One region of the Acutalibacter intestini genome, then DNA from elsewhere that is predicted to be linked to it. Evidence: predicted binding sites of a transcription regulator. Region 1 holds the regulator's gene; the other holds the start of a gene.
The links. The regulator HrcA, encoded in region 1, represses chaperone genes, less so after heat shock. The targets are predictions, from matches to a motif close to TGTTAGCACTCNNNNNNNNNGAGTGCTAACA.
Positions count from the first base shown of each region.

Region 2: U8U68_RS04700 (co-chaperone GroES) is a predicted target of HrcA. The motif match lies at 1,364-1,394, and genes of this name have one in related genera.

Region 1 is NZ_JAWXXL010000002.1:195,745-213,426, reverse strand. It holds gene U8U68_RS03575 (nicotinate phosphoribosyltransferase) at 36-1,490, shown strand; RNA gene rnpB (RNase P RNA component class A) at 1,524-1,894, shown strand; partial or broken gene U8U68_RS03565 (ferrous iron transporter B) at 2,216-2,610, shown strand; gene U8U68_RS03560 (FeoB-associated Cys-rich membrane protein) at 2,703-2,894, shown strand; gene U8U68_RS03555 (PASTA domain-containing protein) at 3,070-4,677, shown strand; gene U8U68_RS03550 (GNAT family N-acetyltransferase) at 4,856-5,905, opposite strand; gene U8U68_RS03545 (cupin domain-containing protein) at 5,902-6,282, opposite strand; gene prmA (50S ribosomal protein L11 methyltransferase) at 6,631-7,554, opposite strand; gene U8U68_RS03535 (oligosaccharide flippase family protein) at 8,033-9,547, shown strand; gene U8U68_RS03530 (glycoside hydrolase family 3 C-terminal domain-containing protein) at 9,660-12,518, shown strand; gene U8U68_RS03525 (hypothetical protein) at 12,574-12,819, shown strand; gene hrcA (heat-inducible transcriptional repressor HrcA) at 13,023-14,048, shown strand; gene grpE (nucleotide exchange factor GrpE) at 14,102-14,635, shown strand; gene U8U68_RS03510 (MazG-like family protein) at 14,651-14,980, shown strand; gene dnaK (molecular chaperone DnaK) at 15,050-16,888, shown strand; gene dnaJ (molecular chaperone DnaJ) at 17,097-17,682, shown strand, end outside.
Region 2 is NZ_JAWXXL010000003.1:22,963-27,665, forward strand. It holds gene U8U68_RS04690 (Na/Pi cotransporter family protein) at 1-817, opposite strand, end outside; gene U8U68_RS04695 (hypothetical protein) at 1,008-1,295, shown strand; gene U8U68_RS04700 (co-chaperone GroES) at 1,587-1,871, shown strand; gene groL (chaperonin GroEL) at 2,066-3,691, shown strand; gene U8U68_RS22310 (helix-turn-helix transcriptional regulator) at 3,990-4,220, shown strand; gene U8U68_RS04710 (S-layer homology domain-containing protein) at 4,108-4,703, shown strand, end outside.

The DNA.
Region 1 (17,682 bases):
GAGGCACCTCTTGCCGGAAGAGAGGATGAAGTGATATGAGCAGGTGTTTTTCAGCGCGTGAGCTGACGATGTTGACAGATTTTTATGAGTTGACTATGGCCAACGGTTACTTTTTAGGCGGTTTTAAAGATACAGTTTGTTATTTTGATATGTTTTTCCGTAAGGTTCCCGATAACGGCGGTTTTGCCATTATGGCCGGGGTGGAGCAGCTGGTGGATTATATGAAGGGACTGCATTTTACCCAGGAGGACGTGGCGTACCTGGAGTCCCGGCATATCTTTCGCAAAGAATTTTTAGAGTATCTGGAGAATTTTAAGTTTGAATGCGATGTGTGGGCTATGCCAGAGGGCACGCCCATTTTTCCCGGTGAACCGATTGTTACAGTGCGTGGGCCAGCTATTCAGGCACAGTTTATCGAAACCATGGTACTGCTGTGCGTCAACCACCAGAGCTTGATTGCTACCAAGGCCAACCGCATTGTCCGGGCGGCCCAAGGGCGCGCGGTGATGGAATTTGGTTCTCGCCGGGCCCAGGGTTTTGACGGTGCGGTGTATGGGGCTCGGGCGGCTTACATTGGCGGATGCGCGGGCACGGCCTGTACAGTGAGCGACCAGCTCTTTGGCGTTCCGGCATTGGGTACTATGGCCCACAGCTGGGTACAGCTGTTCGACACCGAATACGAGGCCTTTAAAGCCTATGCTGAGGCATACCCCGGCAACTGCGTGCTGCTGGTGGATACCTATAATGTACTGAAGTCTGGTATCCCCAACGCCATTAAGGTGTTTAACGAAGTGCTGGTACCCAAGGGGTTTCGGCCGGGCGGTATCCGCATTGACAGCGGCGACATTACCTATCTTTCTCGCAAAGCCCGTAAAATGCTGGATGACGCTGGGTTTGAGGACTGCCCCATTTGCGCCTCTAACTCCCTAGACGAATATATTATTCGGGACATGCTGGCCCAGGGGGCTAAGGTGGACTCTTTCGGTGTGGGTGAGCGGTTAATTACTTCTTCCTCAGAGCCAGTATTTGGTGGCGTATATAAGCTGGTGGGTGTGGAAAATCCGGACGGTACGGTGACCCCCAAAATTAAGATTAGTGAAAATGTGGCGAAGATTACTACCCCCTGCTTCAAAGGCGTATGGCGGCTGTTTGACCGGGAAACCGACAAGGCGATTGCTGATGTGGTGACCCTGCACGAGGAGGCCATAGACGAAGAGAAGCCCTATGTGATCTTTGACCCCAACCATACCTGGAAGCGCAAAACAGTGGAAAACTTCCACGCGGTGCCCCTGCTAACGCAGATTTTCAAAAAGGGCGAGTGTGTGTACACGCCCAGAGCGTTGAACGCCATTAAAGCCTATTGCGCGGCTCAGGTGGATTCTCTTTGGGATGAGGTAACCCGGTTTGAGAATCCTCATAACTACTATGTGGATTTGTCCCAGCGGCTGTGGGACGAAAAGAACCGGATGCTTTCAGAAAAAAACTATTGACAGAGAGGGCGCTTATCTTTTACAATAAAAAGGTGAGCAAGCCGGGCAGTTGCGGGCGCGAGGCGAAAGCGCGCGTCTGAGGAAAGTCCGAGCTCCACTGGGCAAGGATAACGGCTAACCGCCGCCGGGGGCGACCCTAGGGAAAGTGCAACAGAGATATACCGCCAGAGGAGCTTTTCTTCTCTGGTAAGGATGGAAAGGCGAGGTAAGAGCTCACCGGCGCACAGGAGACTGTGCGGCCCTGTAAACCCTATCCGGAGCAACACCGTGGCATTGGAACAGGCAGCGCAAGCAGCCAGCGCAGCCCAGCGCGTTCCATGGAGGTGGCGTGAGCCTGCTGGCAACGGCAGGCCAAGATAGATGACTGCTTAAGACAGAACTCGGCTTATAGACTTGGTCACAGAGATGTACGGACAAAAAGCAAAGGCTTTTTTGTCCGTACATCTTTTATGGAGAAGTGGCATTTTTTTGCAAAAGGCTATGGACAAACGTTGGTGGTTAGTGTGGGATAATTTATGAGCTGGGAAAAACTAATACAATGTGGAAGGAGGAGGCAGGATGCCTTTGAAAATGGGGGCCCTGGGTAACACAGGACTGATCCGCGAAATAACTGGTCAGGCGCAGGTACCCGGCACAGCCTTTCCGTATCCGACAGGACTGGCCGGGGGCCACCAACCGAGTGCTGGTTCTGTCTGTTTTTATAGCGGAAATGTTTTTGGTGTATGCCCAGCCTCCAGGCTTATGGTACTTGGGTGGAAAGCATTCCGGTGGTAGTGGACAGCTGGCTGGAAAAAATTGACTGTGCCAAATGGTTGTCTGGGCTGATTAATGATGGTATAATAGGCGGTGTAGGCGCCGTGCTGGTGGGGACTGGCTGTGGTGTGCCAGGGGTGATGGCCTCCCGCACCATAGTAGAGAACAAGCGGGACCGCCGCATGACGATTATGACGGCCTGCTTTGCATCCTGTGGCGCAAAGATGCCTATTATTGCTCTGTTCGCGGGAGCGTTGTTTGGCGGCAGTACCTGGGTGGCCATCTTAGCATATTTTGTTGGTGCAGCCGCTATCATGATCTCTGGCGTGATCTGGAAAAAGACAAAATGTTTGCCGGCATCCCGGCGTGGAATATCCGTTGGCAAGGCGCAACCGCTACGATGACGGCCGTGCGGCAGTGAGTTCGGACATGGCCGCGGGCAAATAAGGAGGGATTTTTATGTTACTGCAAACGCCGGTTAACCTGCCCACTCTGCTCATTGCCGCTGTGGTCGCGGTCCTGTTTATCGCTGTGGTGGTGCGGGGGATCATAAAGAGGAAGAGGGGAGAGAGCGGCTGTGGATGTGGCTGCTCAAACTGTCCAAATAGCAGGCTGTGTCATCGCAAAGAGGCCACTGGATCTAAAAAATAGATAAAAAGCCGCTCTGAGAAGAAAAACCAGAGTGGCTTTTTGTGTTCTATTGGTTAAGGAAAAAGATCTCTGCTTTGGACACTCTCTACCTGAAACCAAGCCTTGCAAAATAAATCGAAATATGCTATAATACCTCTATTAAGATAAACATTTGTGCTGTGTGGGGTAAAAAACAATGCTCAGTAAGCTCTGTATGAATTGCTTTTCCAGCTACCGTCCCGTGGAGGATGGCAGTGTATGTCCGGTGTGCGGCTGGGACAACGGCAAGGCTCAGCCCCAGGGGACGCTGAAATATCAGACGGAGCTTGCCTCTCATTATGTGCTGGGCCGTGCCAGGTCTGCCAATGGAGAGGGGATTACATACTGCGCGCTGGATACCTCTACCCAAAAGCCGGTGGAAATACGGGAGTTTTTTCCCGCTGCCATTGCCCATCGGGATGACTACGGCGCAGTGTTGTCCAGCCGGGAGCATAACCGGGTGTTCCAGCAGTATAGGAACGATTTTATGGACCTGGCTAAGGGCATTAGCCGCCTAAGGGAGCTTACAGTGGTAGAGTCCGTGATAGATATTCTGGAGGAAAACGGCACGGTTTATACGGTGTATCAGGGAATACCGTCCTCCTCTTTGCGCCGCTATGTGGCGGATAACGGCGGGCGGCTAACCTGGAACGAGACCAGCCGCCTGTTTACCCCGGTGATTACTGCTTTGGGGCTGATTAGCTCCCTGGGGATTTCTCATTTGGCCATTTCGCCGGACTCTCTGCGGGTAACCCGAGACGGCAATATGCTGATTACCGGCTTTCACATTAACGCGGTCCACAGGGCGGGGGGCGTGCTGGACATTGACCTGTACCCGGGCTGCGCGGCGATTGAGCAATACAGTGCTAAGGCGACCTGCGGCGAAGTTAGCGATGTGTACGCGGTAGGCGCGTGTATGCTGTATGCTCTTACCGGAAAGCTGCCCGTCGAGGCCAGCCAGCGTCTGGAGGACCAGCGGCTGATGATCTCCCGGGACATTTTAAAAACGATGCCGCCTTTTGCGGTAACGGCCATTGCAAATTCGCTTCAAATCAAACAGGCGGCCCGTACCGGCAGTTTTGAAAGCTTAAGGGCGGAGCTCACCTCGGCCCCAGCCCTGGTGGACGAGGTGGAGGAGACCGACGCGATTCGGCGTCTACCTCCGGCCTCTATGGACTTGCCCAGGCATCGCCGGGGACTGCCGCCAGTGGTGTGGCTGATTGGCTCCTTAGTGATCACCCTGGGAATTCTAATTGTAGTTGCGTCCCACTGGCTGGGGGAGCAGGGGATGTCTTTTAATGACCTGGGAAATCTGTTTAATAACAGCCAAGAGGAAGAGCCTGTTGAGGTGCCGAATATGGTAAACCAGAACTTTGAGCGCTGGCAGAACCGGGTGAACAGTGGCGAGTTCAACTTTAAACTGAAAGAGGCCAAGCGGGACTTTGACCCCAATGTAGCGGAAGGCAGCATTATTAGCCAGGAGCCCTTGGCCGGTGAGACAGTGCAGCCGGGCGGCACGGTGACAGTGACTGTCAGTAGAGGCATGACCATGCGGGAGCTTCCAGATTTTAAGGGGGCCAATTTTGCCGAACTACAGGCTGCTTTAACACAAAGTGGTTTTTCGCCCGTAAAAGAGGAACAGTTTGACGATGAGGTAGAGCTGGGCTATGTGATCGGTTATAAGGATTACCAGCCCGGGGACTCGCTGGAATACGGTACTGCTGTGACAGTCCTTGTCAGTGCGGGGCCCAACGAGGAGGAATGAGCCGTCTGTTCACCCTGTGGACGGGCTGCCTAAACGCCTAAAAGCGCTGTCACTTCCTTATACAAGTAAGCTGCACCGTAGGCCTAACAATTGTATTTCCCTTTGTCTTTTTGAGTAAAAAAGCCAGACCCCATAGGGTCCGGCTTTTTCTTTTTGCGGATACGGGCCCCGCCACAGGTCATACAGTGATCCAGTAGCGGCGCAGCCCCTCCACCACGTTTTCCAGCGCGCCGCCACAGTCCTCAATGGTTCGGGCCGAGGCCGGGTTGTCCTCATCGCAGCAGACCAGGGCCTGGTCCAGGCCCTTCTCTTGGGCTTTTTCCATGCCCAGGCCCAGCATATAGGGGGCGTAGTGACTGCCCCGCAGGCTGGGGCGAATGCCATAGCCAATGTTCCCGCCGCCGTTTAGCAGCCGTGGGGTCAGGTAGTGCCGCAGGTCCAGGGCTCCGGCGGGACCGGTCTGGGGGCTCTCAAGGATGTACAGGGTGCTCTTGGCATAGCTGGGCTTTGGTACCACCAGCCGCCAGGCCACGGTGCGCTCCAGCCAGCGCTCAAAGCTTAGGTCCTTGGGGTCCAGGCCAAAGGGGGTCACGTCCTGGTCCACCACCGCGAATTCTTTTTGCATTTCCTCCAGGGGCTCCCGCTCCAGCTCCTCGGGCAGCACCAGGGAAAACCCGGCTTCCTTGGCCCGCATGGCCCAGTACTCCCAAGCCCGCAGCGAGTAGCAGCACAGGTCCTTGACCTCCCCGTTGAACAGCGCCGTGCCGCTGCGCAGGGTACCTTCATACACAAAGCCGCTCTTCTCAATGACCCGCTGGGACCGGGGGTTGTCGGTATAGTGGGTCACGGTGAGCAGCCGGGGCTTCATCACCCGGAAGGCGTAGTCCATGGCGGCGCGCACGGCCTCGGTCATATAGCCCCGGCCCCACCAGGCCCGGCCCAGCACATATCCCAGGCTTTTGCAGCCGGGCACCCCTGGGCGGCGGCCGGCCTCCTCCAGCCCCAAAGAGCCGATCACCTGGCCGCTGGCTTTCTCCTCAATGGCGAACATCTCCCCGGCCCGGTCCACCCAGGCGGCCAGCTTTTCCCGAGACTCTTCCATGCTCTGGTGGGGTTTCCAGCCGGCCATGGGGCCCACCACGGGGTCCTTGCAGTAGCCGTAAAAGTCCTCTAAGTCCTCCATGCGCCAGGGCCGCAGCCAAAGGCGCTTTGTCTCAATGGGTTTCATGCGCTTTCCTCTTTCTCCGACTTTTGATAGGCATAGGTAAAATTGATGGGCGGCGCGGTGACGGAGAGATACACGAACTCTTCCGCGCCATCGTTGCGCAGGCCGTGAACGTCCTCCTCGGCAAAGCGGGCCACATCTCCGGCCTGAAAGGGCCGCTCCTGGTTCCCCGCCAGCAACAGAACGCCGGTCCCTTGGATCGCGTACCAAATCTGTTCCGAGGCCGGGTGGGTGTGCCGGGGCTGGCAGGCGTCCGGCTCCAAATGCACCTCGGTGATGGTGACCCGCCGGCCTTGGGAATTGTCCGGGCACAGCAGCTGCCGGGAGCGCACCCCAGGGTTGGAGAGGGTCACAATGCTATCAGAATGAATAAATTCCATGGGATTCTCCTTTTGTATTTAGATTGCGGATGGTTTTCCCGCCGCGGAACCGTCGCCAGCCGGGGCGGTTGTACTGCTGGATCCCCACAAAATATCCGTAGTAGATAGCAGGCCAATGGTTCAGGAGAAAGCCTAGGGCTTGCTTGAACATAGAGGAAATAGAATGATTCTCCAGAAGGGGTCCATTGCAAGAAAAAACCGCAAGGCAATCTTCCGATTGGCGAGGATGTTTGACGCGGAAAGGGGACGCTTCTGGGCAAAAAGACAGTGGTTTCGCTTTTTTAAACAAGCCCTAACCCCAGCCCTCCAAGCCCCTTTTTTATAAGACTGGCCAGGTGTTTTGTGTGCTCATGCCAATTTTAGGGCCATGGCCACCCAGCCCCGCTCTTCCTGGCGGTCTATGACCGTAAAACGCCCTGCCAGCGCAGCCAGAACATCGTCCTCTCGGGCGTCAATAATTCCGCTGATGAGGAATACTCCGCCTGGGACCATAAATTCCGCCACAGACCGGCTCAGCTCAATGACAACGTCCGCTACAATGTTGGCGGCCACCACCTGGTACCGGCCAGTGACTTGCTCTGCCAGATTGCCGCAAATGCCCGTGAAATTCTCTTCCACGCCGTTAAGCCGGGCATTTTCCGCCGCCGTTTTCACAGCCAAGGGATCAATATCTACCCCCATAGCCGACTGAGCCCCCAGCAGCAGCGCTGCTACAGAGAGAATACCGCTGCCGCATCCTACATCCAAAAAATCCTCTCCTGGGGAGAGGTATTTCTCCATCAGCTCCAGGCACAGGCGGGTGGTCTCGTGGGTACCGGTGCCAAAGGCCAGTCCGGGCTCCAGGTTGAGCACCACCCGGCCCCGCGGGTCGAAATCCTCCTCCCAAATGGGGCGGATGAGCAGTTTTTCTCCTACCGGGATGGGCTTAAAGTATTTTTTCCAATTGTTCAGCCAGTCGTCCATGGCGCAGCCGGCCTGGTGGATTTGGTAGGGAATGCCGCAGACCCGGTAACGTTCTTCCAGGAAGGAGACGGCCTCGGCGGGGTTGTCCTCGGGACTGATATAGATATGGATGATAGCCTGGGTGCGGTCCTTGTTCAGCAGTTCCTGATCAATGAGATCAATATGGGCAATTTCCATGGCCTCTTCTTCTAAATTGGAGTAGTCCTCAATATAGATACCATGAGGGACAGTCATGTTGGCAATATCCCCGGCGGCGTCCACTTGGGGTGCGGGGACAGTGATTTTGATTTCAGTCCAGTTTTCGCTCATCGGAAAGGCTCCTTTTTTAAAAGATTACAGAGATAAAAGACCGGGCATATAGCGGAAAAACCCAGAAGGCCGGTCCGCGGGCCGCCAGTTAAGAAAGGGGTCCAGGGGAGCTTGCTCTCCTGGCGGGGTGCGGGGCAGGGCCCCGTGACCTTGTCCCTGGCGGCGCGAACCAGAAAAAGTGGGTTCCCTAAGGCCGCCCCGGCCCACCCACAAAGGAGGGCGCAGAAGAATGGCGCCGCCCCAAAAGCAGCGCTTTTCGCTGGCAAAGCCGCCGAAACAGCGGCCCACCAACCACAAAGCTTTTTAAGAAAGCGTCCACCCCCGCAGTCAAAGACATGTGCTCAACTCCGCGTAGCCGTCCCAACCAGACCTGCCGAAGCTCCATCCCAATAAGCCCTTGCCGCCTGACGCAAGTTTTATCCATTATAGTACACTTACGCTCTTCTGTCAAATATCATCAATGGAAACGGGGTGTCCCATGACAAAGAAAAAATTTTTCCTACAGGGCGCTGTGCTTACAGCGGTCTCACTGTTCCTTCGGGTCACCAATATGGGCTACCGCTCCTACCTCTCCCAAAAGATCGGCTCCCAGGGCATGGGATTGTACCAGCTGATTTTCTCCATCTTTATGCTGACGGTTACCCTCTCCACCTCCGGCATCAGCCTGGCGGTGACCCGTATGGTTACCGCGGCCATTGCCGGCCGGCGGCGCCAAAGGGTGCGGTCGCTGGTGGCCAGGTGCTTTGCCTTTTGCTTGACTATCAGCCTGTGCATTGCCCTGTGTCTTTTCTTTTTGGCAGATTTTGCGGCCTCCTTTTTCCTGGGCAACCCCGCCGCGGCCCCCTGTCTGCGCATTTTGGGGCTGGGCCTGCCTTTTATGTCCCTGTGCACCTGTATGAAGGGATACTTTTTGGCAGTAGATGAGTCTGTAAATACCGCTTTTTCCGACGCCCTGGAGCAGATTCTCACCATAGCGGCCACAGTATTTATCTTCTGGCGCTTTGCCCCCCAGGGCATCGAAATGGCCTGCCTGGGGGCTATGGCTGCCTCCACCCTAGGAGAGGCAGCGTCGTTTCTCACCAGCTGGTGCGCCTATCGAAAGAGCCTGGGCCGGAACACCCCCGCCCGTCGGGAGAAGAGCCCCGGGGTGCTGCGGGGGCTGGCTCATATCGCCCTGCCCTGTACCTTGAGCTCCGCTGCCAAAAGTATGCTGAACACTGGCGAGAACCTGCTGATTCCCCGAGAGCTCCAGCGGTACGGGCTCAACTATAACAGCGCTCTGTCTCAGTACGGCCTATTACAGGGAATGGCCATGCCCATGCTGTATTTTCCCTCGTCATTCCTCACTTCCTTTGCCTCGCTGCTCATCCCAAAAATTGCCCGGGAGCGGGAGCTAAGCCACCCGAAAGCAGTGGCCTATATCTCCGGAAGAGCGGTACAGGCGGCGCTGGCCTTTGGGATGTTTTTCGCGGCGTTGTTTATGGCTTTTGGGGGCAGCTGGGGTCGGGCCTTTTACCGCAGCGAAAGCGCCGGGGCCTACCTGCGGGTGCTGGCCCCGCTGGTGCCCCTGACCTACCTGGACGTGGTAGTTGACAGCCTTTTGAAGGGTCTGGATGAGCAATTTAACTCCATGAAATACAATTTTGCGGATTCTCTCATCCGGGTGGTCCTGGTACTGTGCCTGCTGCGTTTCTTTGGCATGGAAAGCTATGTGTATATCCTGTTTTTCAGCACCATTTTTAACGCGGCCCTTAGCCTGCACCGGCTGATGAAAGTCAGCCACCTGCATATCTCGGTCAGTAGGCACGTTATCCTTCCACTGTTGTGGGCGGTATGTGGGGCCTGGGCGGCCTCACCGGCGGCGGGGTGGGGCCTGCCGCCCTTTGGAGAGGTGTTCCTGCAAACCGCCATTGCGGCGGCAGTGTTTGCCGGCGGGTATTTTGGCTCGGAGAAGTTGATGGGGGCGCAAGAAAAAGTTTCGGCAAAATCATAAAAAATAGTTGCAAATAATACGGGTTTATGGTAGACTTTCGTCAGGCAGAAGGTTTTTCCTGCCAGTCTGTGGATTCAACTCCAACAAATTTGAAGGTACAAGGAGAAGCAACATGAGCCATACTTATCGTTTTCAAGATTCGTCCCTATCCCCCCGCCAGCGTGCGCAGGAGCTGGTGGCCCTGCTGACCCGGGAGGAAAAAACAGGCATGTTTACCAACAGCCTGGATGAGGTGCCCCGGCTGGGCATTAGCGCCACCCACTTTGGTGTGGAGATTGCCCGGGGCCTGGTGCAGCGCAATAACTGCCGGGAGTCCACCATTTTGCCCCAGCCCTGGGGCATGGCAGCCATGTTCGATCCGGCGCTGATGGAGCAGCTGGGAGATATGGCCGGCGACGAGGTCCGTGTTAGCAGCCAGATGGACCCGCCCAGCTCTTTGGCTCTGTTTGGCCCCACAGTGGATATGGAGCGCGACCCCCGGTGGGGACGTAATGAGGAGGCCTACGGCGAGGACCCCTGCCTGACGGGCAAGCTGACCGCTGCCTATACCAAGGGCTTGGCTGGGGACGACCCCTATTACCTTAAATGCGCGCCTTTGCTCAAGCATTTCTACGCCAATAACTATGAGAATGAGCGCAAGACGACCAATGCAAACATTACCCCCCGGCTGAAGAGGGAGTATTATCTAAAAGCTTTCGAGCCCGCCGTCCGTCAGGGCGGGGCCGTGGGCTTGATGACCGCCTACAACCGCATTAACGGTGTGGAGGGCGTGAACAACCCGGACGTGAGCCGCATCTGCAAACAAGAGTGGGGCATGGACTTTGCCCTTAGTGATGGCGGCGACTTTGGCCAGAACGTGGCCGACCACCGTACCTACCCGGATCATGCCCGGTCTATTGCCGACATCCTGGGCGTGGGGGCGGACATGATGCTGGACAGCCGGGAGATGGTGGACCCCGCGGTGCGGGAGGCCCTGGACAAGGGGTATCTCACCGAGGCCATGATGGACAAGGCCCTGGTGGATATGTTCACCATCCGCTTTATGGTGGGAGACTTTGACCAAAACCATCCCTACGCCCATATGGATCAGTCCCTGCTGGCCAGCAAGAAACATAAGAGCCTGGCGGTAAAGGCGGCAGAGGAATCTATGATTCTTTTAGAGAACAACGGCCTGCTGCCCCTAAAGGACGATGGCAAGTGCACCGTGGCGGTGGTGGGGCCCCTTTCTAACGAGAACTACACCTGCTGGTACTGCGGCTACGCCGAACATCAGACCCCTGTGGTAGAGGGCCTGCGGCAGAAGCTGGGAGAGAGCCGGGTGCTGTTTGATGAGGGTTTGGACCATATTGTATTAAAGTCTGTCAAGACCGGCAAGTACCTGCGCCAGGAGAAGGACGGCTCTCTGGTAGCGGACGCGGACACCGCCGCCCAGGCAGAGGTTTTTGAGCGCAATGACTGGGACTACGGCTCCTGGACCCTGCGCTCCTTGAAAACCAGTAAATACGCTACCGAGGGCCAGGGCTTTAAGGACCAGCGCAGCGCGGAAATACCCGAGAAGATGGAGCTGGACCCGGCCATCAACTGCGTGGCGGACCAGGCCTTTGGCTGGTTTGTGATGGAGCTGTTTACCGCCGAGACAGAGGACGGCATCCTGCGCCTAAAGACCTGGCAGGGCCGCAATGTGGCAGTGGACAAGGATGGCAGGGTAGCCGCCGTGGTGGCCAAGGGCAATGAAACCGCTGTGCAGTTTACGGTGGAGGTGGTTTCTTCTGGGGCCCAGCGTGCCGCCAAGCTGGCGGCGCAGGCGGACTACGCCCTAGTCTGCGCCGGCAACCATCCGCTGGTCAACGCCCGGGAGGAGTACGACCGCCCGGACATCAACCTGCCCGCCAGCCAGGGCGGCCTGCTGGACGCGGTATGGGAAGTAAACAAGAACACCGTTCTTTATATGATTACCGGTTACCCCTTCGCCATTGTGAAAGAGCGCAAGCAGGCTGGGGCTGTGCTGTGCAGCAGCCACCTGGGGCCCTGCCTGGGCCATGTGGCGGCGTCCACTTTGTTTGGGGAGAACGTGCCTGCCGGGCGCACCCCCACTACTTGGTACCGCTCGGTGCGGGACCTGCCCGCCCTGGATGACTACGACATCATGAAGAACAAAACCACTTATCTCTACTTTGACGGCCAGCCTCTGTATCCCTTTGGCTATGGCTTAAGCTATACAGACTTTGGCTATACGGAAGCCAAGACAGACAAGAAAACGTACCGGCAGGGAGAAACCGTCACAGTTAGCCTGGAGATTCAGAACGTGGGCGAGTACGACGGCGATGAGGTGGTGCAGCTGTACGTAACGCCGCCGGATTCACTGTACACCCGGCCCCGGAAGATGCTGAAGGACTTCGCCCGGGTACGGGTGCCCAAGGGCCAAAAGGCCCAGGTGGCGCTGCGCTTCCCGGTGGAGGACCTAGCGTTCTGGGACCCCTCGCAAGAGCGCTATGTGGTAGAGTCTGGGACCTATGGGCTAATGGTAGGCGCCTCCTCGGAAGATACCCGCTGGGGCGGTTCCATTGAGATAGAGGGGGAAAAGGTTCTGCCTAAGGACGGCCGCAAGCCCCTGAACGCCCTGGATCTGATGGACTACCGGGGAGTGGAATTCCTGACAGATAAGCGGGACTGGCGGGAGTACCTGGAGGCCAAGGACCACAAGAGCTACGCGGTGTACCAGGCAGTGGACCTGACCGGCTGCGACCGCGTGGAGGCTCTGGTGTCCTCCACGGCTGGCAATGTGCGGCTAATGCTGGTGGACAACGCCACAGGGAAAATTCTGGGGAGTGTGTGCGGCCAGGGCACCGGCAGCTTGACGGACTTCGCGCCTCTTTATGGGGACATCCTCTCCACAGAGGGCCCGGTGGACCTGCGGGTATGCTTTGTAGGCCAGGCGTCCTTAAAGTCCCTGCGGTTCTTTAAAAAATGAGCTTTTCCGGCTGTTCAAAAGAAGCGTTCTAGACTTTGATAAAAGGGGATTCTCTGTGAAAAGACGGTTTATCTTCGTCTTAGCCGCTTTGCTGATTCTTTCCGGCTGCGGCACAGACGTAGTCTATTACCAGGGCCAGGCCTATGACAAGGCGGAACTGTCCCAGGAGACTATTGAGTGGCTGGAGTGGTTTAACGCCATGCCCGAGGAGGACCAGAACAAGATTAGCTATATGCCGCCGGAGCTATGGGCGGGCGTATATGATGCGCAGACAGAGGATGCGCCCGGGCCGGAAGAGTAAGCGTTCAGTTTATATGAAAAAGGCCGCCGCCAGTGAGGAATTTCTGGCTGGCGGCCTTTTCGCGCCCGGGAGGACGGCAGTTAACAAACAATTTACAAATTGCGGTATTGACTTTTTCTGACCATCGTGGTACATTATAGATACAGTTTAGCACTCAACCCAAAAGAGTGCTAAACTAAGAGCCACGGAAAGGAGCCGTGCATATGGAGTTGACCCTGCGGAAGGACAGGATCTTGGCCTCGGTAGTTACCAGCTTCATCAAAAGCGGCGAGCCAATAGGCAGCAAGGCGATTGCACAAGAGATTGGCGTTTCCTCTGCCACGGTACGCAACGAAATGGCCAGCTTAACAGAGCTGGGTCTTTTGGAACAGCCCCACACCTCGGCAGGGCGGGTGCCTTCTCAACGAGGGTACCGGGAGTTTGTGGACCGGCTGATGGTGGTCCCGGTGTTGGAACCAGCACAGGCGCGGCAGATTGGCGCGGCGCTGGCCCCGGGTCTATATGATCCCGAGCAGCTTCTGCTGCGGGCTGTGCAGGCGGCGGCAGGCATTAGCCGGTGTGCGGCGGCAGTGACTACTCCGGGCGGGTCCCAGGCCCGAGTAAAGGCCATACAGCTGGTACAAACCAGCCGGCGGACGGCCATGCTATTGATGATGAGCTCCGCGGGCACCATGAAGAGCAGGATATTTCACTGTGATTATGACCTGACCAATGAGATTTTGCGGGTGTTCTTTCGGGTGCTTAATGAGAATGTGGCGGGAAAAGCGGTTTGTGAGATAACCCCTGCCTTTTTGCAAAGCCTGGGGGCCTCGTTGGGAAGCATGTACGCCCTGGTGGGCGCACCGCTGCGGGCTTTGCTGGAGGCCGCGAACGATACAGCCCACACAGAGACCATACTGGGGGGGCAGATGAATTTACTCCTATATCCAGAACTGGGGATGATGGGAGCCCGGCAGATGATCGGCTTTTTGGAGCGCCGGGAGGAGCTGGCGGATTTATTGCGCCAGAAGCCAGGCCGAGTGACTGCGCTAATTGGCAAAGAATGCGGCCGCCCGGAACTGGAGGGTTTTTCCATGCTGGTGGCCCGTTACCGGGTGGATGGACAGGACGCGGGGGCGGTTGCCGTGGTAGGGCCTATGCGGATGGATTACCCCCGGCTAACGGCAGTGCTGGACCACCTGACCCATGAAATCAGTATCCAGCTGACCCAGTTGGCAAGAGAAGAGTAACGACTGGAGGCCACAGAGAATGATGAAAAATATTCCGAAAGGAGTCTAGTATAATGAAAGACAAGAAAGTTCCGGAAGAAAAGGAAAAGCAACAGCCGGAAATAGAGTCTCCACCGGAGCAGCCCCAGGAGGTTTCGGACCAAGAGGCAGAGCTGGAAAAGCTGCGGGCAGAGTTTGAAGACCATAAACAGCGGCACCTGCGGGTGCTGGCGGAGTATGACAACTTTCGCAAACGCACCGCCGCCGAAAAAAGCGCCATCTATCATAACGCCGTTTCCGACACGGTTCAGGCCATTCTTCCCATTGCGGATAATATTGAGCGGGCCCTGGGCCAGGAGAACGCCTCGGCGGAGGATATGCGCAAGGGCGTGGAGATGATCGAGGCGCAGATTGAAGCCGTGTTTGAGAAGCTGGGCATTACCCCAGTGGGGGAGGTAGGAGAGGCCTTTGACCCCAACCTGCATAACGCGGTGGCCCACGTGGAGGACGAGAACCTGGGAGAGAACGTGATCTCGGCAGTGCTGCAAAAGGGCTATACGCTGGGAGACCGGGTGGTCCGCCACGCTATGGTGCAGGTGGCCAACTGAGAGGAGGCGGGCCCCATGGGATTGAGCTTTGCGGAAATGCAGGAAATGTATAGTGGCATTGTCAAGCGGTTTTACAAAATAGAAGGGCAGCCTTGGCAGGCGCAGGGGGCCATGATCGAACTCGCCAAACAGGTGGGGGAATTGGCCAAGCAGGTGATGCTGAAAGAGAACTATTATGCCTGGACCGGCGATGAAAAGGAAGTTAAGGAACGCTTGGGTAATGAAATGGCCGACGTGATCGCCCAGGTGATGCGTTTGGCGGAATATTATCAGATTGATTTGGAACAGGCTTTTATAGAAGCAAGAGAGGACGAAGAAAACTATCTACGTTCCCGCAATGTCTAAAAGATTTAAAGAATCATTGTCTTTATAAACACAGTATCTTAATTTTAAAGCTAAGAGAGGTAATCTATCATGGCAAAAACGATTGGTATCGATTTGGGCACTACAAACTCCTGTGTGGCGGTCATAGAGGGCGGCGAGCCGGTAGTTATCGCCAACGCCGAGGGCGCCCGCACCACCCCTTCTGTGGTGGCGTTCAGTAAGACCGGCGAACGCATGGTGGGCCAGGTGGCCAAGCGCCAGGCTATCACCAACCCCGAGCGCACCGTCTCTTCGATCAAGCGGGAGATGGGCACTGCCCACAAGGTAAGTATTGACGACAAAAGCTACACCCCCCAGGAGATCAGCGCCATGATCTTGCAAAAGCTGAAGGCCGACGCCGAGGCCTACCTGGGCGAGACTGTTACCAGCGCGGTAATCACCGTGCCCGCCTACTTTACCGACGCCCAGCGCCAGGCTACCAAAGATGCGGGCAAGATCGCCGGCCTAGAGGTGAAACGTATTATCAACGAGCCTACGGCCGCTGCTCTTTCCTACGGCGTGGACAAAGACAACGACCAGAAGGTGATGGTCTACGACCTGGGCGGCGGCACCTTTGACGTATCTATTATTGAGATGGGCGACGGCGTGCAGGAGGTGCTGGCCACCGCGGGGAACAACCGCCTGGGCGGCGATGACTTTGACCAACGAATCATTGACCATATTGTGAGCACTTTTAAGACGGAGCAGGGCGTGGATATTTCTGGCGACAAGATGGCCATGCAGCGCATTAAGGAGGCCGCCGAGAAGGCCAAGATTGAGCTGTCCGGCGTGACCACCGCAGCCATCAACCTGCCCTTTATCACCGCCGATGCCTCCGGCCCCAAGCACCTGGACATGACCCTCTCCAGGGCCAAGTTCAACGAACTCACCGCCGACCTGGTGGAAAAGACCATGGGCCCCGTGCGCCAGGCTCTGTCAGACAGCGGACTTTCTATTAATGAGATCAGCAAGGTGCTGCTGGTGGGCGGCTCCTCCCGTATCCCTGCCGTGCAGGAGGCGGTGAAGGGCTTTATCGGTAAAGATCCCTTTAAGGGCATTAACCCCGACGAGTGCGTGGCCATTGGCGCGGCCATTCAGGCCGGTGTGCTGGGCGGCGAGGTCCAGGGGCTGCTGCTGCTGGACGTGACCCCCCTGAGTCTGGGCGTAGAGACCATGGGCGGCGTGATGACCAAGATTATTGACCGGAACACCACCATTCCTACTAAGAAGAGCCAGATTTTCTCCACCGCCGCCGACGGCCAGACCCAGGTAGAGGTCAATGTGCTACAGGGCGAGCGGGAGTTTGCCCGGGACAACAAGCAGCTGGGCCTGTTTAAGCTGGACGGCATTGCCCCCGCGCCCCGGGGCATCCCTCAGATCGAGGTTACCTTTGACATTGATGCAAACGGCATTGTAAACGTTTCCGCCAAAGACCTGGGCACCGGCAAGGAGCAGCACATCACCATTAGCTCCAGCTCCAATATGAGCAAAGAGGACATCGACCGGGCCGTAAAGGCCGCCGAGCAGTTCGCCGAGGAGGACAAGAAGCGTAGGGAAGAGGTAGACACCAAGAACAATGCTGAAAACCTGTGCTACTCTGCTGAAAAGCTGGTCTCCGACAGCGGCGACAAGTTGCAGGAGGCTGACAAAAACGAGGTCAACGTAAAGGTGGCCGCCCTGCGGGATAAGCTGCAAAATGGCACTGTCGAAGAGATTAAGACCGGTATGGACGACCTGCAAAAGGCCGTGTACGCGGTCAGTGAAAAGCTGTACCAGCAGGCCGCGCCCCAGGGCAACTCCGGCGGCCCCCAGGGCCCCACGGACCCCGGCGCGGGCGCTCCCGGCGGCGACGGCAACGTATACGACGCCGACTTTAAAGACGTAGAGTAATAAGAAACGGGAGCACGCAAAAATATCGAGCACTAAGGTGAAAATTTCCACCAAGGGTGGCGAAGTAAAAGTTTTTGAAGGTTCTTAGGAAACTTTTTACAAAAAGTTTCCTAAGCCGCCGGAGGCAGTCTAGCGCACAGCAACAATATGGGCATTTTCACAGAAAATGCCCATCTGTGCTGTAAAGCACATAATGGGAGTTGATTTGATGGCAGATAAAAGAGATTACTACGAGGTGCTGGGCGTACAGAAGTCCGCCTCTGACGACGAGATCAAAAAAGCCTACCGCAAGCTTGCCAAGCAGTACCACCCGGACCTGAACCCCGGCGATAAAGACGCGGAGGCAAAGTTCAAGGAGGTCAACGAGGCCTACGAGGTCCTCTCTGACAGCGGCAAGCGGGGCCGGTACGACCAGTTCGGCCACGCGGGGGTGGACCCAAACTTTGGCGGCGGGGCCGGGGGCGGCAACCCCTTCCAGGGGGCGGGCTTCGACATCAACGATATTTTCGACAGCTTCTTTGGGGGCTTTGGCGGGGGCACCCGCCGGGCCAACCCCAACGCCCCCCGGCAGGGCGGGGACGTGCAGGCCAATGTGGCCATCAGCTTTGAAGAGGCCGCGAAGGGCTGCAAGAAAAATGTGGACTACCAGCAGATCGAGACCTGCGGCGACTGCCACGGCACCGGCGCGGCCCCGGGCACCAGCCCCAGAACCTGTGAACACTGCCACGGCACCGGCCAGGTGCGGGTGAGCCAGCGCACGCCCTTTGGGGTGGTGCAGTCCACCCAGACCTGCG
Region 2 (4,703 bases), on a different contig from region 1:
GGGAAAACACCCCCAGCCACACTGCCGCGCCAATAACATTAAAAGAAAGGTGCACAAGGGCCGCGCGCTTGGCGTTTTTATTGGCCCCCACAGAGGAGAGCATGGCTGTAACACAGGTGCCGATATTCTGCCCCATAATAATGGGGGCCGCCGCCCCATAGGACACCTGCCCTGTGGCCGCCAGGGCCTGTAGGATGCCCACCGAGGCCGAGCTGGACTGAATCACGGCCGTGAGCACCGCCCCGGCCAGCATACCCAGCAAAGGGTTTTGGAACAGCAAAAACAGGTTCTGGAACCCAGGCTCCTGGCCCAGGCCGGCCACTGCCCCGGACATGGTTTCCATGCCAAACATCAGCGTGGCAAATCCCAGCAGAATAGCGCCGGTCTCCTTTTTCTTGGGAGACTTGCAAAACATATAAAAAATCGTGCCGAGCAGGGCCAACACCGGCGTAAAAGACGAGGGCTTCAGCAGCTTTACAAAAAAATTACTGCTCTCAATGCCCGCCAGGCTGAGGACCCAGGCTGTTACCGTGGTGCCAATATTCGCGCCCATAATCACGTGAATGGCCTGCCGCAGACTCATAAAGCCGGAGTTCACAAACCCCACCACCATCACCGTGGCGGCGGAAGAGCTTTGTATCACCGCGGTCACCCCCAGGCCTGTAAGCAGGCCTGCCAGTTTGCCAGTGGTGAGCCTGGCCAAAATCTCCCGCAGCCTCTCTCCCGCCTGGCGCTCTAGGGCCTGCCCCATCACATTCATGCCGAACAGGAACAGGCTAAGCCCCCCTATGAGGGTTAATAGATCAAAAATATCCATCCTCCATACACCCCTTACTTAAATTAATTCCATGAAAAGGATAGCAGACAGAGGTCAAATCTGTTACCGGCCTTTTGTAAAATTCCTGTAAAGCCGGGTCTTTCCCCTTCAAACCCCGCCCTTTTTATTTTCCAACCAATCCCCGCCCTCTATGCAAAAAATCCCCTCATTTCTTATGGCCGGGGCTTGTTTGAACATAAAGGAAATGACGGATCCTGGATTTTTAGGAGCGGAGCGGTTCAAGAAAAAGCCGCGGGCCAACTTGAAGATTGGAAAGGATTTTTGCCCCGGAGGATGGCCTCCGGTGGTCAAAAAAGGCGGCGTTTTTGATTGGTCAAAACAGCCATGGAGTCTGTTTGAAAGCCTCAAAAAAACCGTCTTTTCTCCGGCCTTAAAAAAGATTCTAGGTAAAAGGGCGGCTGGCATGGCAAGTTCTCCCTTTATGCAGTTTTTCGGGGCTCATGCCAGAGAATTGTGACAAAATTGTTAAATGTCAAAAAATTCTAAAATCCCTATTGACTTTTACTGACCATAAGGATACAATAGGTTTAGCACTTGAGAAACGAGAGTGCTAACACCCTTTAGGAACCAAAGTGCCAGTGCGCAAAAGAGACGCGGGCGCTAAGCGCCCTGTGGGGGGAACGCGTACAAACCAAACCTGTTATCTCTATTTTTTACCGGTCCATCCGGTTTGCCGGCCCCGGCGGCGAAAAATCTCCGGGGAGAAAGGTAAGGCCCCAGTAAAAATTCATGGGCCAAGGTGTTTTTTATGAAAATAAAGCCCCTTCTGGACAGGGTCCTCATCAAAGCGGAGGAAGCGGAAGAGACCACAAAAAGCGGTATTGTGCTGGCTGCCAAGAGCCAGGAAAAGCCCCAGATTGCCCGGGTAGTGGCCGTGGGCCCCGGCGGCGAGGTGGACGGCAAGGAGATTAAGATGTACCTGAAAGAAGGCGACCGGGTCATCTCTGCCAAGTACAGCGGCACGGAAGTGAAGGTGGACGGCGAGGAGTACACCATCGTAAAGCAGAGCGACATTCTAGCTGTGGTGGAGTAAATTTTTGTCCTATAGAGCGGCTGCCGCTGAAAAAAAGCCTTTAAGCCCCAATGTCCCACCCAGCTTTCGGCTCGTCCACGGGTCTAACGGGACGAACCGGCAAAAACCGGAGTAAAAGTTTTGTCAACTTTTTCAAAAGTTGCGGGGTGCGGGGCAGAGCCCCGTGACCTTAACACAAGAAAGGAAGATTTGTCATGGCTAAAAAAATTGTCTACGGAGAAGAGGCCCGCAAGGCCCTTTTGAATGGTGTAAACCAGCTGGCTGACACCGTGAAGATCACTCTGGGGCCCAAGGGCCGCAACGTGGTGCTGGATAAAAAGTTCGGCGCTCCTCTCATCACCAATGATGGTGTGACCATTGCTAAGGAAATCGAGCTGGAGGATGCCTATGAGAATATGGGGGCCCAGCTGGTAAAAGAAGTGGCCACCAAGACCAACGACGTGGCCGGCGACGGTACCACCACAGCCACCCTGCTGGCCCAGGCCCTGGTACGCGAGGGCATGAAGAACGTCACCGCCGGGGCCAACCCCATGGTGCTGCGCAAGGGTGTGCAGAAAGCCACCGAGGCCGCTGTGGACGCCATTGTGAAGAACAGCCAGAAGGTTAGCGGCACCAAAGACATCGCCCGGGTAGCCGCTGTCTCTTCCAGCAGCGACGAGATCGGCCAGTTGATTGCCGACGCCATGGAGAAGGTCACCTCCGACGGTGTCATTACCGTAGAGGAGAGCAAGACTGCCGAGACCTACAGCGAAGTGGTAGAGGGCATGATGTTTGACCGCGGCTACATCACCCCCTACATGGCCACTGACACTGACAAGATGGTGGCCGATCTGGACGACCCCTATATCTTGATTACGGATAAGAAGATTTCTAATATTCAGGAGATCTTGCCCCTGCTGGAGCAGATTGTCCAGGGCGGCAAAAAGCTGCTGATTATTGCCGAGGACGTAGAGGGCGAAGCTCTGACCACCCTGATTCTCAACCGCCTGCGGGGCACCTTTACCTGCGTGGCTGTAAAGGCTCCGGGCTTTGGCGACCGCCGCAAGGAGATGCTTACCGACATCGCCACCCTTACTGGCGGCCAGGTGATCTCCGAAGAGGTGGGGCTGGAGCTGAAAGACGCTACACTCGACCAGCTGGGCCATGCCCGCCAGGTGAAGGTGGACAAGGAAAACACCATCATTGTGGACGGCGCGGGAGACAGTGCGGCTATCAAGGGCCGCGTCAACCAAATTCGCGCTCAAATCGAGACCACTACCAGCGACTTTGACCGGGAGAAGCTGCAAGAGCGCCTGGCTAAGCTGGCCGGCGGCGTGGCGGTTATTAAGGTGGGCGCTGCCACTGAGATTGAGATGAAAGAAAAGAAACTGCGCATTGAAGACGCCTTGGCTGCCACTAAGGCCGCTGTGGAAGAGGGCATTGTGGCCGGCGGCGGCACCGCCCTCATCGACGCTATCCCTGCTGTGCAGGAGTACGTGAACACCACCGAGGGTGACGAGAAAACCGGCGCTGCCATTGTGCTGAAGGCCCTGGAGGAGCCCGTGCGCCAAATTGCCGCCAATGCCGGTATTGAGGGCTCTGTTATTGTAGAGCAGCTGAAGCGCGACCATAAGGTAGGCCAGGGCTACAATGCTCTGACCGGGGAGTTCCAGGATATGATCCAGGCGGGCATTGTGGATCCCACCAAGGTAACCCGCTCCGCCCTACAGAACGCCTCCTCTGTGGCAGCCACTATCCTTACCACCGAGTCCTTAGTCGCGGACATTAAGGAGCCCACGCCTCCTGCGGCTCCGGCCCCGGACATGGGCGGGATGTACTGATAGAGTCCGCAAACCCGCATAAACACTGGGGCTTTGACAGGCTGGAAGGTTGATTTAAGCCAAACTTAAGCCAATTTGACAGCGACTTTGAATGTATAACTGAAAGCCAGCACTCACTTGATAGGTGGGCGCTGGCTTTTTTGCTTTTTTGATAGGATATAATTGAGAATTGATTTCCCCGCACGATCTTTCACGGTCTATGCGGTTTTTCTGTTTTTACCCCCAATCCGCAAAATGTCAACCTAAATCGCCCAAATGCAAACAGAAAAATGATACTTTATTATATGTGCATGGAGAGATGCACATGGTAAGGTTATCAGACCGCCTCAAACAGTTGCGGCAAGAAAAGCACCTGAGACAGGATCAAGTTGCAGCATTGGTCAACGTTACAAAATCTGCTGTATCATCGTGGGAAAATGATATGCGCCAGCCGCCGTACAGTACCTGTTACGCCCACTCCTACACCTACTCCAGAATCACCAACGCCTATACTTATTTGCGGGGACGCAAAAATAGATACGTCACATAACTTTGTTTTGCATGGGTATGGAGATGGGAAACTGCATGAAAGCGATCCACTTACAAGGGCGCAGCTTGCAACGATTATTTATCGCCTGCTGGATGATGAATCTATAGCCAAGTATAGGGGCGGGGTATCTGTTTTTAAAGAGGTTCTCGTTAATGCTTGGTACACGGAATATGTCACCTCAATTAATCATGCTGGAATTGTATGCGGCATAGGCAGCGGTAAGTATTCCCCCAACAGTAATGTGACCTGGGCGCAGATCATAACAGTGCTTATACGCTTCGTGGAACCGCAGGAGTATAGTCTGCAGCACATCCGCTATAGTGGTTGGGCTGATCAGGCCATACAGACCGCTGTAGCGTTGGGGTGGATTGAGGATAACGCAGAATTCCAACCCCATGCGGCGATTAGCCGTGGGGACTTGGTGAAGCTTGAATGGGATAGTAGCGCGATACAGATAGAGAAACAGGCAATGCCCACATGGGA